DNA from 3 places in the Bradyrhizobium sp. Pha-3 genome. Region 3 is predicted to be linked to each of the others. Evidence: predicted binding sites of a transcription regulator. Region 3 holds the regulator's gene; each other region holds the start of a gene.
What was found. Region 3 encodes PhoB, which activates phosphate uptake and scavenging genes when phosphate is short. Its sites were predicted from a motif close to TGTCATNNANCTGTCAT; they were not measured.

Region 1 (5,075 bases), 2.6 Mb from region 3:
CGCCGGACGCCGACAGCTTCAAGCCGGCAGCGCTGACCGCGAATTGCCGGCAATGAGCGTGCTGGCCGAACGTCGCGGACGTGCGAAACAACGGCGCGCCGGCGTGTCGCTGCGGCCGGCCGCGACACTCACCCTGCTCTGCCTGCTTGCGGCGCTCGCAGCGACCGCGCTGGTCGCCCTGACGGTCGGTGCCGCCGGCATTCCAATGGCGCGGCTTCCGGCGGCGCTTGGGCTATGGGCTGATGGTGCCGCCAATCCGCTGCTCGCACGCGACCAGCTCGTGGTGTGGTCGATCCGCATCCCGCGGATCGCCGCAGCGGCGATGGTCGGCGGACTGCTTGCCCTATCGGGCGCGATCATGCAGGGCCTGTTCCGCAATCCCCTCGCCGACCCCGCGCTGGTCGGCGTCTCCTCCGGCGGCGCGTTTGCCGCGGCGGCCGCGATCGTGTTCACCGACAGCCATCTCGGCGAAAGCCTGCGCTTCCTGCAACACCAGTTGCTGCCGATCGCGGCCTTTGCCGGCTCGCTGATCACGACCATCGTGCTTTACGGCATCGCCAGCCGCGGCGGCCGAACATCGATTGCGATCTTCCTGCTGGCAGGGCTTGCGATCGCCGCGATCGCCAACGCCGGCATCGGCCTTCTGGTGTTCGTCGCCGACGACCGCCAGCTGCGCGACATCACCTTCTGGCTGCTCGGCTCGCTCAGCGGCGCGACCTGGAGCAAGCTCACGGCGCTGGCGCCGGTGCTGGCGGTGGCGCTGGTCGCGTGCCTCTCGATCGCGCGCGGGCTCGACGTGCTGGTGCTCGGCGAGGCCGAGGCGTTCCACAGCGGCGTCGACGTCGAACGGCTGAAGCGGATCTCGATCGTGCTGGTGTCGGCGATGACCGGCGTCGCGGTCTCGGTCTGCGGCGTGGTCGGTTTCGTCGGGATCGTGGTGCCGCATCTGTTGCGGCTGATAATCGGGCCCGCACATCGGCTGCTGCTGCCGGCGTCCGCACTGCTTGGTGCCATCCTCCTGGTCGGCGCCGACACGGTGGCGCGCACCATCGTGGCACCCGCGGAAATGCCGATCGGCATCCTGACGGCGGCGATCGGCGCGCCGTTCTTCCTCGCCATGCTGCTGCGGCAGCGCGGGCTGGTGTCGCTGTGACGGCCCTGCTCGAAGCGCAGTCGGTAACCATGACGATCGGCGGCACGACGCTGGTCGATGCAGTGTCGCTGCAGATCGGTGCCGGCGAGATGGTCGCGATCGTTGGTCCCAACGGCGCCGGCAAATCGACCCTTCTGCGGATGCTGTCGGGCGACCTGTCTCCGTCGCGCGGGACGATCAAGCTCAGGCGGCGCGACCTGCACACTTACGGACCACGCGCGCTGGCGCAGCACCGCGCGATGCTGTCGCAGCACGTTAACGTCACCTTCCCGTTCACCGTCGAGGAAATCGTCAGCATGGGCGCCGGCGAAAGCCCGTGTGCCGTGGCGCGGGCACTGGTCGAGGCGGCGCTCGACGAGGTCGGGCTCGGGCGTTTCCGTTTCAGGCAATTGCCGACACTGTCGGGCGGCGAGCAGCAGCGGGCGCATTTCGCCCGCGTGCTGGTGCAGCTCGCCTGCGGCGAAGCGCTGCATGGACCCGGACTGTTGCTGCTGGACGAGCCGACCTCGAGCCTCGATCTGCGGCACCAGATCGACCTGGTCGAAACGGCCCGGCGGCGCGCCGCGCGCGGCACCGCCGTGATCGCGATCCTGCACGACCTCAACCTCGCGATGCGGTTCGCCGACCGCATCCTGCTGCTGCACCGAGGCCGGCTTGCCGTCGACGGCAACCGCACGGCGGCGATGAAGACCGAGACGCTGCGCGAGATCTTCGAGATCGACGCCGCGATCGCCTACACCGGAGACGGCATGCCGTTCCTGCTGCCGCAAACCATGCGGCCCGTTTAGACCCTCGTGGTGAGGAGCGCGGTACGCGCGTCTCGAACCACGAGGCCCGACTGTCGCCAGCGGCCATCCTTCGAGACGGCCGCTGCGCGCCCTCCTCAGGATGAGGACTGCTGTCAGGGAGGCGACGTAACGCCGCAAGCCTTATCCCGCCGCAACATCCGCGGTTCACAAAACTGTCAGCCGGCTGTAACAGGCGGCTCGGAGAACACCGCATCGTTTATCCTTTGGGAGATCAACCATGCGCCTGTCCCTGCTCTGCTCCGTCGCCTCGATCCTGCTCTCCACATCGGCGTTCGCGCAGAGTGAAGGCGAATTCCCGGCGACGCTGGCAGGACATGCCGTGATGCCGGCGGAGAGCTTCATCGACGCGCCCGCCGACGCCCCGAACGATCTGAAGTCCTCGGGCAAGTACACCACCGGCAGGCGCGTCGACGCCATCGGCACCGTGATGGGCAAGTCCTATGAGCGGCCGACCGGCGTGTCGCTGCCGTTCAAGGGCCAGCCGCTGCAGGGCCATTCCGGAATCAAGGTGATGCCCGACGGCTCGTTCTGGGTGATCACCGACAACGGCATGGGCTCGCGCTACAACTCGGCGGACTCGATGCTGTACCTGAATCGGCACAAGATCGACTGGGCGAGCGGCAAGATCGAGCGTCAGGAGACCGTGTTCCTGCACGATCCCGACAGGAAGGTGCCGTTCCGCATCGTGCATGAGGACACCGCCAAACGCTATTTGACCGGTGCCGATTTCGACACCGAGGGCTTCCAGATCATCAACGACATTTTCTGGATCGGCGACGAGTTCGGGCCCTACATCCTCAAGGCCGACAAGACTGGCAAGATCCTCGCCGTGTTCGAGACGGTCGCGGACGGCAAGCCGGTGCGTTCGCCGGATCACTGGGCGGTGCAGTCACCCGGCGCGCCCGGCGTCTCCTACACCAACGTCAACCTGCGCCGCTCCAAGGGCTATGAAGGATTTGCTTCCTCCAAGGACGGCAAGTTCCTCTACGGCCTGCTCGAGGGCCCGCTGTGGGATGCCGACAAGAAGGATTGGGAGAAGGTCGACGGCAAGGAAGCCTCGCGCATCCTGGAATTCGACGTCGCGGCGGAGAAGTTCACCGGACGCTACTGGCAGTATGTGCTCGAGCAGAACGGCAATGCGATCGGCGACTTCAACATGATCGATCCGGTCCAGGGCCTCGTCATTGAGCGCGACAATGGCGAAGGCACCGCCGACAAGGCCTGCCCGCAAGGCCAGCGCGGCGAGAACTGTTTCCCTGACCTCGCCAGGTTCAAGCGCGTCTACAAGATCGAGCTATCCGATGCCAATGTCGGCAAGCCGGTGCGCAAGATCGCCTATATCGACCTGATGAAGATCCGCGATCCCAACAAGAAGGCGCGCAAGCCGCTCAACGACGGCGTCTACACCTTCCCGTTCTTCACGATCGAGAATGTCGACCGGGTCGACGAGACCCACATCATCGTCGGCAACGACAACAACCTGCCGTTCTCCTCGAGCCGCGACCCGAACAAAGCCGATGACGACGAGTTCGTGCTGCTCGAGGTCGGCGACTTCCTGAGGGCGAAGTGAGACGATTGCTCTCGCCACCCACAACAGTGTCGTCGCCCGGCTTGACCGGGCGACCCAGTATTGCAGAGGCGCCGAGCTCAACGGACAAGCCGCGGCGTACTGGATGCCTCGCTCAAGGCGGGGCATGACAGCGAATATGCGATAACGTGACGCTCATCCCAGCACGACGGCCATTCCGTCATCCCCGCGCAAAGGCTTCGCCTTTGTCGCTGGAGGTGCGAGCCTTGCGGCGCAATTGCGCCGCTGGGCGAGCCTCGAAGGATGCACGGCCACCGATGCAGCCGCGCGGAGACAGCCGGGCCGCCGCCCTTCGAGGCGGCCGCCTTGCGGCCTCCGCGGGGTGCCGGTGATACAGCTCCGCGCGTGGCTTGCGTGATCCTCACTCCTTCTTCGTCCGGTAATCCCCGAACGTCGTGTCGCGCTGGTCGAGCTGGGCCTTCACGCTGCCGCCGTCGCGGCGGAAGCCCGCCATGTAGGCCTTGCTGGCCTCGGTCGTGAAGGCCAGTGCCTGGATCTCGGTGCCAGCGCGCATCGCGGCGCGGGCACCCATGATTTCCATCGCGCGGTGGACGCTACGCTTGTTGAGCTGTTGCAGCTCGATCGGCACCTTGGCCGCGCGCTCGGCGAAATCCAGCGTCTTCGCCTCCAGTTCGGCGAGCGGAAACGACCGGGTCGCATAACCCCATTCGGCGGCCTCGCGGCCGGACATCGCGTCGCCCGTCAGCATCAATTCCATGGCGCGGCGCATGCCGACCAGCCAAGGGTGATACTGCATGTCAGGCGGGCTCATCAGCCGCACCGGCGGATAGCCGATCTGGGCGTCGTCGGCGACGTAGACCACGTCGCAGGCGGTCGCGAGCTCGGTGCCGCCGGCGAGGCAATAGCCGTGCACCTGCGCGATCACAGGCTTTGCGAGGTCCCAGATCGAGAACCAGCCCTCGACGACATGGCGCGACCACTGGCCGGGGCCGGATGCCGAATGATAGGGCTGGTCGACGCGGTTGTCGGCGGAGAGATCGTAGCCCGCCGAGAAACAGGGGCCCGCGCCGCGCAGCATCGAGATCGAAATCCCGGGATCGCGGTCGGCCTGCTCCAGCACCTCGAAAATCTCGCCGCGCAGGCGGTTGTTCAGCGCGTTGCGCTTCTCGGGGCGGTTCAGCGTGATGCGGCGGACGCGCGGACGCGGATCATCGACGATGATGTGCTGGTAGCTCATGGATCCTCCCGATCTCAGGCTCTGTTGCCCTTGGCACAGTGATGCCCGAGATCGGGAGAGATGTCATCGGCAGTTGACGCAGGTCCTCATAGCGTTTTCAAGCGAAGTGGGTTCCGGTTCGCGTGAAGAAAACGCGTCAAGCAACAACGCTAGAGCCCGGCACGGGCTCTAGCCCGCCGGCACCATCACGACGCCCTTGTCCTTTGGCCATCGCATCCGCCAGGCGAAATTGATGTCACGGACTTCGCCGGCCTTGGCCTCGAACGCCCATTCCAGCACGCCGCGCTTGTCACGCAGATTGGTCGTCGTCGCAGGCGTCGACGACGG
Region 2 (5,075 bases), 3.3 Mb from region 3:
GCCGGTGTCGCGGATCGCGCGCAGGCAGGATTTCACATAGAGCCTGGTCGGCGTCAGCAGCGCCGCGCCGAGCGTCATGACCGGCGCGAACGGCGCCGGCGCGTCATAGGCAACGCCGGACTGCTCGACGATCTTGCGCACCAGCGAATAGCCGTTGGAGTGCACGCCGGAGGAAGCCAGCCCGATCACGGCATCGCCCGCCGCGATATCCGCGGTCGGCAGCAGCGTGCCGCGCTCGGCCGCGCCGACGGCGAAGCCGCCGAGGTCGTAGTCGCCATCCTTGTAGAGGCCGGGCATCTCGGCGGTTTCGCCGCCGATCAGCGCACAGCCGGATTCCCGGCAGCCTTCGGCGATGCCGGCGACGATTTGCGCGGTGGCCTCCGGGTGCAGCTTGCCGCAGGCGAAATAGTCGAGGAAGAACAGCGGTTCCGCGCCCTGCACGACGAGGTCGTTGACCGACATCGCGACCAGATCGATGCCGATGCCGCCATGAATGCCGGTCTCGATCGCGATCTTCAGCTTGGTGCCGACGCCATCGGTCGCGGCCACCAGGACCGGGTCCTTGAAGCCGGCGGCCTTGAGGTCGAACAGCCCGCCGAAACCGCCGATCTCGGCGTCCGCGCCAGGCCGCGCGGTGGCCCGCACCATCGGCTTGATCAGATCGACCAGTCGATTGCCGGCGTCGATATCGACACCCGAATCCGCGTAAGTGAGCCCGTTTTTGCGCTCGGTCATGCCCAATTCCAGATGATCAGGGGCTGGTTACGAGGAATTCGGCCCCCGCGCAATGGCTCGCGGCGCTGCTGCCGCGATACTATGTAGATAACACAAGGCGGCTGCGCAAAAGAGCCGGATATCGAGTAAAATCAGGCTTCTAGCCGGGAAGCGATCCAAGTTGAGCATTCCGAACATCATCACCCTCGGCCGCATCATCCTGGTGCCGGTGATCGTCTGGGCCATCGTGTCCAGCCAGATGGAGATTGCGTTCGCGATCTTCGTGATCGCCGGCGTCTCGGACGCGGTCGACGGTTTCCTCGCCAAGCGCTTCAACATGACGAGCGAACTCGGCGCCCTGCTCGATCCGCTCGCCGACAAGGCGCTCCTGGTGTCGATCTATGTCGCGCTCGGAATCTGGGGCGCGGTGCCGCGCTGGATCGTGATTCTCGTGGTGTCGCGCGACATCATGATCGTCTCCGCCGTGATTGTGTCATGGTTGTTCGACAAGCCGGTCGAGATGAAGCCGCTGATGGTGTCGAAGCTGAACACGGTGGCGCAGGTCGCGTTCGCGGCGCTGGTGCTGGCCTCGCTCGGCTTCGGCTTCGAGCCGCATCCTTACGACTGGATCCTGATGGGCCTGGTCACGATCTTTACTTTGGGTTCGGTGTCCCTCTATCTCGTGGAGTGGGTGCGCCACATGAGCACGATCGAAGCTCGGTAGGCGGGATCCGGAAAAGTCGAAGCCGGTTTTTCCGCGACAAGCGCGACACGCTTGCGCATAGCTAGAATAAGGTGGTTTGGAGACTTGTGTGGCCAGTAGCGTTCAACCTCGTCAATTGGCCTTGGCCCTGCCGCACGAGGAGAAGCTGACCCGCGACGATTTCCTCGAGGGCCCTGCCAATGAGGCTGCGCTGGCGCTGATCGACGGTTGGCCCGACTGGCCGAACCGAATCATGCTGCTGGTCGGGCCTGACGGCTCCGGCAAAAGCCACCTCGCCGCGATCTGGGCCGAGAGCGCCGGCGCGCGCTCGACCGCGGCGCATGCGCTGACCGCCGACACGGTGCCGACCGCGCTTGCGACCGGTGCACTCGTCGTCGAAGACCTGAGGCCGGCGGATTTCGACGAGCGCGCGATGTTTCATCTGATGAATCTGGCGCGCCAGGACGATGCCTACGTGCTGATCACGGCGCGCGTTCCGCCCTCGGCGTTCGAGATCGAATTGCGTGACCTGCGGTCGCGGCTCCGCGCGGTGCCGACCGTGACGCTGCTGCCGCCGGACGACCAGCTGTTCCGCGGCCTGATCGTCAAGTTCTGCGCCGACCGCCAGATGAGCGTGGACGAACCGCTCGTCAGCTATCTGAGCAACCGGATCGAGCGCTCCTACGTTGCCGTCCGGCAGGCTGTCGAGCTGCTCGATACCGAGGCACTCCGGCTCGGCCGTCCCGTCACACGGGCGCTGGCGGCGGAGCTGTTGCGCGATGCCTGACCGGTCCCCGCGGCTTGACGGCGCAGGCGAGCGGAACATCAATGTCATCGAAACGTCATCGCAATATCACATGGTTTCTGCGGCTCTCGGCTAGACCGCCCCGGCCCCTGCCCTGAATTGGACCAACACTTGATGGACTCGGTACAAGCTACTGAAATCAAAGAAAAAGAGGCGGAATTTCCCGCCATCCCCGCAATCGCGACCAGCCCCGAGCGCTTCATCAACCGGGAGCTCTCCTGGCTGCACTTCAACCGGCGGGTGCTCGAGGAATCGGTCAATCTCGGCCATCCCGTGCTGGAGCGGGTCCGCTTCCTGTCGATTTCGGCGAATAACCTCGACGAGTTCTTCATGGTCCGTGTCGCCGGCATCAAGGCGCAGGTCCGCGAGGGCATTGCCGAGCGCAGCCCGGACGGCCTGCTGCCGGCCGAGCAGCTCGTGATGATCAACAAGACCGTCTCGCAACTGGCCTCCGACCAGCAGGCGATCTGGAGCGACCTGCGGGACATCCTGGCCAAGGTCGGCATCCAGCTGGTCGACGGCCGCGACGTCACCAAGTCCGAGCGCAGCTGGATCGAGGATCACTTCCTCCACAACATCTTCCCGCTGCTGACGCCGCTGGCGATCGACCCGGCGCATCCCTTCCCGTTCATCCCGAATCTCGGCTTCACGGTGGCGCTGCAATTGTCGCGGATCGCCGACGGCAAGGCGATGAACGCGCTGATCCGCATGCCCGGCAAGATCGACCGCTTCATCCGCATCCCCTCCACCAAGGACGGCGCGCCGGCGCGGCTGATCACGCTGGAGCAGGCTACCGGCCTGTTCATCGGCCGCCTGTTCCCCGGCTACACCGTCAAGGGCCAGGGCGCATTCCGCATCATCAGGGACTCCGAACTCGAAATCGAGGAAGAGGCCGAAGACCTCGTTCGCCTGTTCGAGACCGCGCTCAAGCGCCGCCGCCGCGGGTCGGTGATCCGGCTCGAGATCGAGGCCACGATGCCCGAGGAGCTGCGCATCTTCGTGCAGCACGCCTTGTCGGCCGCCGACGACGAAGTGATCCTGGTCGACGGCGTGCTGGCGATGAACGAGCTGTCGCAGCTCACCCGCCTCAATCGCCCCGATCTCGAATTCCCGCCCTATGTGCCGCGTCATCCCGAGCGGGTGCGCGATCATGGCGGCGATATCTTCGCCGCCATCCGCCAGAAGGACCTCGTGGTCCATCACCCCTACGAATCCTTCGACGTCGTGGTGCAGTTCCTGCAGCAGGCGGCGCGCGATCCCGACGTGGTCGCGATCAAGCAGACGCTCTATCGCACCTCGAACAATTCGCCGATCGTGCGCGCGCTGGCGGAAGCCGCCGAAGCCGGCAAATCGGTGACCGCGCTGATCGAGCTGAAGGCGCGCTTCGACGAGGAAGCCAACATCCGCTGGGCGCGCGACCTCGAACGCGCCGGCGTGCAGGTGGTCTACGGCTTCATCGAATTGAAGACGCATGCCAAGCTGTCGATGGTGGTGCGCCGCGAGGGCGGCAATCTCACGACCTATGTGCACACCGGCACCGGCAACTATCACCCGGTCACCGCGCGCATCTACACCGACCTCTCCTACTTCACCTCGGATCCGATCATCGGCCGCGACGTCGCGAGGGTCTTCAACTACATCACCGGGTATGCCGAGCCGAGCGACATCGAGAAGATGGCGGTGTCGCCGCTGACGCTGCGCAAGCGGATCATCGAGCACATCCACGGCGAGATCGCCCACGTCAAGCACGGCCGGCCCGGCGCGGTCTGGATGAAGATGAACGCGCTGGTCGATCCCGACATCATCGACGCTCTGTACGAGGCCTCGCAGGCCGGCGTCTCGGTCGAGCTCGTGGTGCGCGGCATCTGCTGCCTGCGGCCGGGGCTGCCGGGACTGTCCGAGAACATCCGCGTCAAATCGGTGATCGGCCGGTTCCTGGAACACGGCCGAATCTATTGCTTCGGCATGGGCCAGGGCCTGCCGAGCACAAAAGCTGCTGTGTATATCTCGTCCGCTGACATGATGCCGCGGAACCTCGACCGCCGCGTCGAGGTTCTCTGTCCGCTACAAAATCCCACGGTGCATCAGCAGGTTCTCGAACAGATCATGGTCGCGAATCTGAAGGACACCGAGCAGAGCTGGCAATTGTTGCCGGATGGGTCGTCAACGCGTATGAAGTCCGCGAAAGGCGAAGAGCCCTTCAATCTGCATGACTACTTCATGACAAATCCGAGTCTGTCCGGCCGTGGTAAGTCTCTCAAGGAATCTTCACCGCGCCGTCTCACGCGTCGCAACGAGCGACAGCAGCCATCGTCTTAAGGGGGCCTTACGGTGAAGCGACCGCGGAAGCGCGCTTCCAGCGTCGCTGTCATCGATATCGGCTCGAACTCGGTTCGTCTCGTGGTCTACGAGTCGATGGCGCGCAGCCTCATCACCATCTTCAACGAGAAGGCGCTCTGCGGGCTCGGGCGCGAGGTGCAGAGCACCGGCCTGCTCGCAACCGATGCCGTCAACAAGGCGCTCACCGCGCTGCGCCGTTTTCGCGCGCTGTGCAGGATTCAGCAGGTCGGCCGCGTCTACGCGATCGCGACCGCGGCCTGCCGCGACGCCAAGAACGGTCCGGACTTCATCGCCAAGGCCGAGCGCATCTGCGGCGCCAAGATCGAGATTCTCACCGGGCCGCGTGAAGCGAAGCTGTCCGCGCTCGGCGTCGTCTCGGGCGTGCACAACCCGAACGGCATCGTCGGCGATCTCGGCGGCGGCTCGCTTGAACTGATCGACGTCAAGGGCAACCGCGTGCGCAGCGGCGTGACGCTGCCGCTCGGCAGCCTCGCCCTGCAGGACCTCTCCAAC
Region 3 (5,075 bases):
ATCAACGACATCCTGCTCAGCGCGCCCTCGATCATCATCGGCCTGTTCATCTATGGTGCGGTGGTGGTGCCGATGCGCGGCTTCTCGGCGATCGCAGGCAGTCTCGCGCTCGCGGTGATCGTGATCCCGGTCGTGCTGCGCACCACCGAGGACATGCTGCTCTTGGTGCCCAATCCGCTGCGCGAGGCCGCCTCCGCGCTTGGCCTGCCGCGTTCGCTGGTGATCAAGCGGATCGCCTATCGTGCGGCGCGATCGGGTCTGATCACCGGCGTGCTGCTGGCGACCGCCCGTGTCGCCGGTGAGACCGCGCCGCTGCTGTTCACCGCGCTGTCGAACCAGTTCTTCAGCCTGGATCTGACCAAGACGATGGCCAACCTGCCGGTGACCATCAACAACTTCGTGCAGAGCCCCTACGCCTACTGGAAAGAGCTGGCGTGGAGCGGTGCGCTGCTCATCACATTCACCGTGCTCGCGTTGAATATCGGCGCGCGTATCCTTGGTGCCGAAAGGGCCGCAAAATGACCGAGCTTTCCGTCTCCACGACTGCCGCGGGCCACGTTCCCCAGGTTCCGCTGCCGGAAGCGCCGCCGAAAGTCACGGTGCGCAACCTCAACTTCTACTACGGCGAGCACCACGCGCTGAAGAACATCAACCTGACGCTCGGCACCAACCGCGTCACGGCGTTCATCGGCCCGTCCGGCTGCGGCAAGTCGACCCTGCTGCGCATCTTTAACCGGATGTACGACCTCTATCCGGGCCAGCGCGCGGTCGGCCAGCTGATGCTGGACCAGACCAACATTCTCGACCCCAAGCTCGACCTCAACTTGCTGCGCGCGCGGGTCGGCATGGTGTTCCAGAAGCCGACGCCGTTCCCGATGACGATCTACGAGAACATCGCCTTCGGCATCCGCCTCTACGAGAAGATCTCGAAGTCCGAGATGGACGACCGGGTCGAGAAGGCGCTGCGCGGCGGCGCGCTGTGGAACGAGGTCAAGGACAAGCTGAACGCCTCCGGCCTGTCGCTCTCCGGCGGCCAGCAGCAGCGCCTGTGCATCGCACGCACCGTGGCGGTGCGCCCCGAGGTGATCCTGTTCGACGAGCCGTGCTCGGCGCTCGACCCGATCTCGACCGCCAAGGTCGAGGAGCTGATCCAGGAGCTCTCCGAGGACTACACGATCGCGATCGTCACCCACAACATGCAGCAGGCGGCGCGCGTCTCCGACAAGACCGCCTTCATGTATCTCGGCGAGCTGATCGAGTTCGATGACACCAACAAGATATTCACCTCACCGAGCGATCGGCGCACCCAGGACTACATCACCGGCCGGTTCGGTTGACCGGGCATGATCCGAAAAGGTGGAAACCGGTTTTCCAATCAGGTCATGCTAAAATTCAGGAAACGAAACCATAATCCCCGGGATCATGGTTGAGGGAGACAAGCGATGGCTTCTGAACATACCGCCAAGGCATTCGACAGCGACCTGCAGGAGTTGACCCGCCTGGTCGCCGAGATGGGCGGCCTGGTCGAACGGATGATTACCGAGTCGGTCGACGCGCTGATCCGTCGCGACGTCGCGCTCGGCAAGCGCGTGGTCGCCGCCGACATCGAGATCGACAATCTGCAGCGCAACATCGAAGAGCGCGCGGTGCTGACGATCGCGCGCCGCCAGCCGATGGCGATCGACCTGCGTGAGATCGTCAGCGCGATGCGCGTCGCCACCGACCTCGAGCGGATCGGCGACCTCGCCAAGAACATGGGCAAGCGCGTCGCGGCGCTGGAGAGCGATTTCCAGCCGCTGAAGCTGATCCGCGGCCTCGAGCACATGACCGACCTCGTGCTGTCGCAGGTCAAGTCGGTGCTCGACGCCTATGCCGCGCACGACCTGCCGGCGGCGATGAACGTCTGGAAGGGCGACGAGGAGGTCGATGCGATCTGCACCTCGCTGTTCCGCGAACTGCTCACCTACATGATGGAAGATCCGCGCAACATCTCGTTCTGCATCCATCTGATGTTCTGCGCCAAGAACATCGAGCGGATCGGCGATCACGCCACCAATATCGCAGAGACCGTGTTCTACATGATCGAGGGCCAGCAGATCACCGACAAGCGCCCGAAGGGGGACATGACCACTTTTGCCACCGCGGTGCCGGGCAACTGAGGCATGATCGGCAAGCGCGGAACCGGCAAGAGTGAAACTGGACGATCCTCGCGACAAATCGTTTCCGCGGGAACTATGTTCAAGGAAGTAAGCGTTTCGGTTTGCGTCTGGGCAACGGATCACCACAGAGAAAGAACTTAAACCGATGAGCGCACGCATTCTGGTAGTCGAAGACGAGGAAGCGCTGACGACGCTGTTGCGCTACAACCTCGATGCGGAAGGCTACGATGTCGAGACGGTGGGGCGCGGCGACGATGCCGACACGAGGCTGAAGGAGCGCGTTCCCGACCTCGTGGTGCTCGACTGGATGCTGCCGGGCCTGTCCGGCATCGAGCTGTGCCGCCGCCTGCGGGCGCGGCCCGAGACCAAGCAGCTTCCGATCATCATGCTGACCGCGCGCGGCGAGGAAAGCGAGCGCGTGCGCGGGCTTGCCACCGGCGCCGACGATTACATCGTCAAGCCGTTCTCGGTGCCGGAGCTGCTGGCGCGGGTGAAGGGCCTCTTGCGCCGCGCGAGCCCCGAGCGGCTTGCGACCGTGCTGACTTATGGCGACATCGAACTCGACCGCGAGAAGCGCCGCGTGGCGCGCTCGGGCCGCCCGATCGATCTCGGGCCGACCGAGTATCGCCTGCTTGAATTCTTCCTCGAGCATCCCGGCCGCGTGTTCAGCCGCGAGCAGCTGCTCGACAGTGTCTGGGGCCGCGACATCTACATCGATGAACGCACCGTCGACGTGCATATCGGCCGCCTGCGCAAGCTGCTCAATCCCGGCCGCGAGCAGGATCCGATCCGCACCGTGCGCGGCGCCGGCTACGCGCTCGACGACCGCTTCGCCAAGGCCGAGCCGCAGCCGTAACGGGCGTGTGGCCATCGCAAGCCGTAACATGGCGTCGTCCCGGCGAGAGCCGGGACCCATAACCACGAATGGGTGTTGTTAGAAAGCCGTCTGGCCGCTTGCCGATTGCGCCGGCCGCGGCGTATGGGTCCCGGCCTGCGCCGGGACGACGGCGGTGATGTAACGGGCTACGCGCCACAAAAAAATCCCCGCTTTCGCGGGGATTTGTTTTTGAGTTCGTCCGTAGTTTCCCGAGTGCTCACTTGATCTGCGGCTTCGCCGAAGGCCGGCGGCGATCGGCGGCGGGCTGGTAGGCGACGCGCGAGTGATGCGCGCAATAGGGCAGGCCGGCGAGCGCCTTGCCGCCGCAGAAGAAGAACTCCGGGCTCGAGGGATCGCCGACCGGCCAGTGACAGGTGGCCTCGTTGAGCTCGAGCAGCGACAGCCGCTGGCTCATCGGCACCACATTGTCGTAGGAGATCGGATCGGGCTCCATCTCGACCTCGAAGGCGTGCGCCAGCGCGGTGTTGCCGCGCGAGACCGGGCGCGCCACCCGCATCATGTGCTGGGCGGGGCGGGCCTTGCGCTGCCGCGGCGCGGCCGTGGAGGGTGCCTTGGCGCGGCCAGAGAGGCCGAGCCGATGCACTTTGCCGATCACGGCGTTTCGCGTCACATTGCCAAGTTCCGCCGCGATCTGGCTGGCCGACAGGCCGGACTCCCAGAGCTTCTTCAGCTGCTCGACGCGATCGTCGGACCAGGTCAATACAGTCATCGCATTCTTCCCTTCGCGTAGCGCCGGCCAATCATTGGAGCGGCGCTGCGAGCCAATCTGGACAAATATCCCTGCGGCCAGAATCCCTTAGCCCTCGCCGGGCGCGGTCTTGCGCCCGAACGTTTACGCGCGATACGAAGGCTACTTAGAGGGTCCAGTACTGCCGCACGAGATGTCGTACCCGACAGGCCAAACGCTACAATATGGCGTGACTCTGGCGCAAGAGTCCGCGGCCGTGCGTCCACATGTTCCCACACAGTTAAGCATTGCGATGAGGCTTTTCCACCGCACCGGAATGCTCCGGATTGCGCTCGTTTCGCATTGCAGGAAGGCCACTTCGTGGCGATTGACACTTACTGACCGCAGCATAGAATGCCCGCCACGTGCCGCCCGCAAAGGCGGCCGTTTTGTTTTCCGAAGCTGGCCGTTGCTGCGCTGGCGTCAAGGCGCAGCGGCAATTGTCGGCTTAAAAACCGTCAGTGAACGCCATGACCAACGCTGCCACGTCGCATCTGCTCCCCGTCTTCGCCAGGGTCGATCTCGGCTTCGAGCGCGGTGAGGGCGCCTGGCTGATCGCAACCAACGGCGACCGCTATCTCGATTTCACCTCGGGCGTCGCGGTCAACGCACTCGGGCATGCGCATCCGCATCTGGTCAAGGCGCTGCAGGAACAGGCGACCAAGCTCTGGCACATGTCGAACCTGTTCAAGAGCCCGGACGGCGAGGTGCTTGCCGCGCGGCTGTGCGAGCAGAGCTTTGCCGACTTCGTGTTCTTCTGCAATTCCGGCGCGGAAGCGATGGAGGGCGTGATCAAACTGGTCCGCCACTATCACTTCTCCAAGGGCCATGGCGAGCGCTACCGCATCATCACCTTCGAGGGCGCCTTCCACGGCCGCACGCTGGGCACGCTGGCGGCGACCGGCTCGGCGAAATATCTCGAGGGCTTCGGCCCGCCGATGGACGGCTTCGACCAGGTGCCGCATGGCGACATCGAGGCGGTGAAGAAGGTGATCGGCCCGCACACCGCCGGCATCCTGATCGAGCCGGTGCAGGGCGAGGGCGGCGTGCGCTCGGCGCCGCAGGCGTTCTTCAAGGCACTGCGCGCGCTCTGCGACGAGCATGGCCTGTTGCTGGCATTCGACGAGGTGCAGACCGGCATGGGCCGCACCGGCGAGTTGTTCGCCTACAAGCGCACCGGCGTCACGCCGGACGTGATGTCGCTGGCCAAGGCGCTCGGCGGCGGTTTCCCGATCGGCGCGGTGCTGGCGACCGCGAAAGCGGCCGAAGGCATGGCGCCCGGCTCGCACGG

Region 1: the regulator PhoB is predicted to act here: its motif matches at 2,116-2,132, upstream of ACE10X_RS37290 (esterase-like activity of phytase family protein).
Region 2: the regulator PhoB is predicted to act here: its motif matches at 2,247-2,263, upstream of ACE10X_RS19830 (RNA degradosome polyphosphate kinase).

Annotation. Positions count from the first base shown of each region.
Region 1 covers NZ_CP170151.1:7,814,777-7,819,851, forward strand. The annotation lists gene ACE10X_RS37275 (hemin ABC transporter substrate-binding protein) at 1-56, shown strand, start outside; gene ACE10X_RS37280 (iron ABC transporter permease) at 53-1,153, shown strand; gene ACE10X_RS37285 (heme ABC transporter ATP-binding protein) at 1,150-1,941, shown strand; gene ACE10X_RS37290 (esterase-like activity of phytase family protein) at 2,180-3,532, shown strand; gene ACE10X_RS37295 (enoyl-CoA hydratase-related protein) at 3,912-4,748, opposite strand; gene ACE10X_RS37300 (mucoidy inhibitor MuiA family protein) at 4,917-5,075, opposite strand, start outside.
Region 2 covers NZ_CP170151.1:4,280,395-4,285,469, reverse strand. The annotation lists gene purM (phosphoribosylformylglycinamidine cyclo-ligase) at 1-735, opposite strand, end outside; gene ACE10X_RS19840 (CDP-alcohol phosphatidyltransferase family protein) at 896-1,438, shown strand; gene ACE10X_RS19835 (DnaA ATPase domain-containing protein) at 1,527-2,204, shown strand; gene ACE10X_RS19830 (RNA degradosome polyphosphate kinase) at 2,337-4,541, shown strand; gene ppx (exopolyphosphatase) at 4,554-5,075, shown strand, end outside.
Region 3 covers NZ_CP170151.1:1,015,035-1,020,109, forward strand. The annotation lists gene pstA (phosphate ABC transporter permease PstA) at 1-522, shown strand, start outside; gene pstB (phosphate ABC transporter ATP-binding protein PstB) at 519-1,337, shown strand; gene phoU (phosphate signaling complex protein PhoU) at 1,443-2,159, shown strand; gene phoB (phosphate regulon transcriptional regulator PhoB) at 2,305-3,015, shown strand; gene ACE10X_RS04825 (GcrA family cell cycle regulator) at 3,254-3,766, opposite strand; gene ACE10X_RS04830 (aspartate aminotransferase family protein) at 4,255-5,075, shown strand, end outside.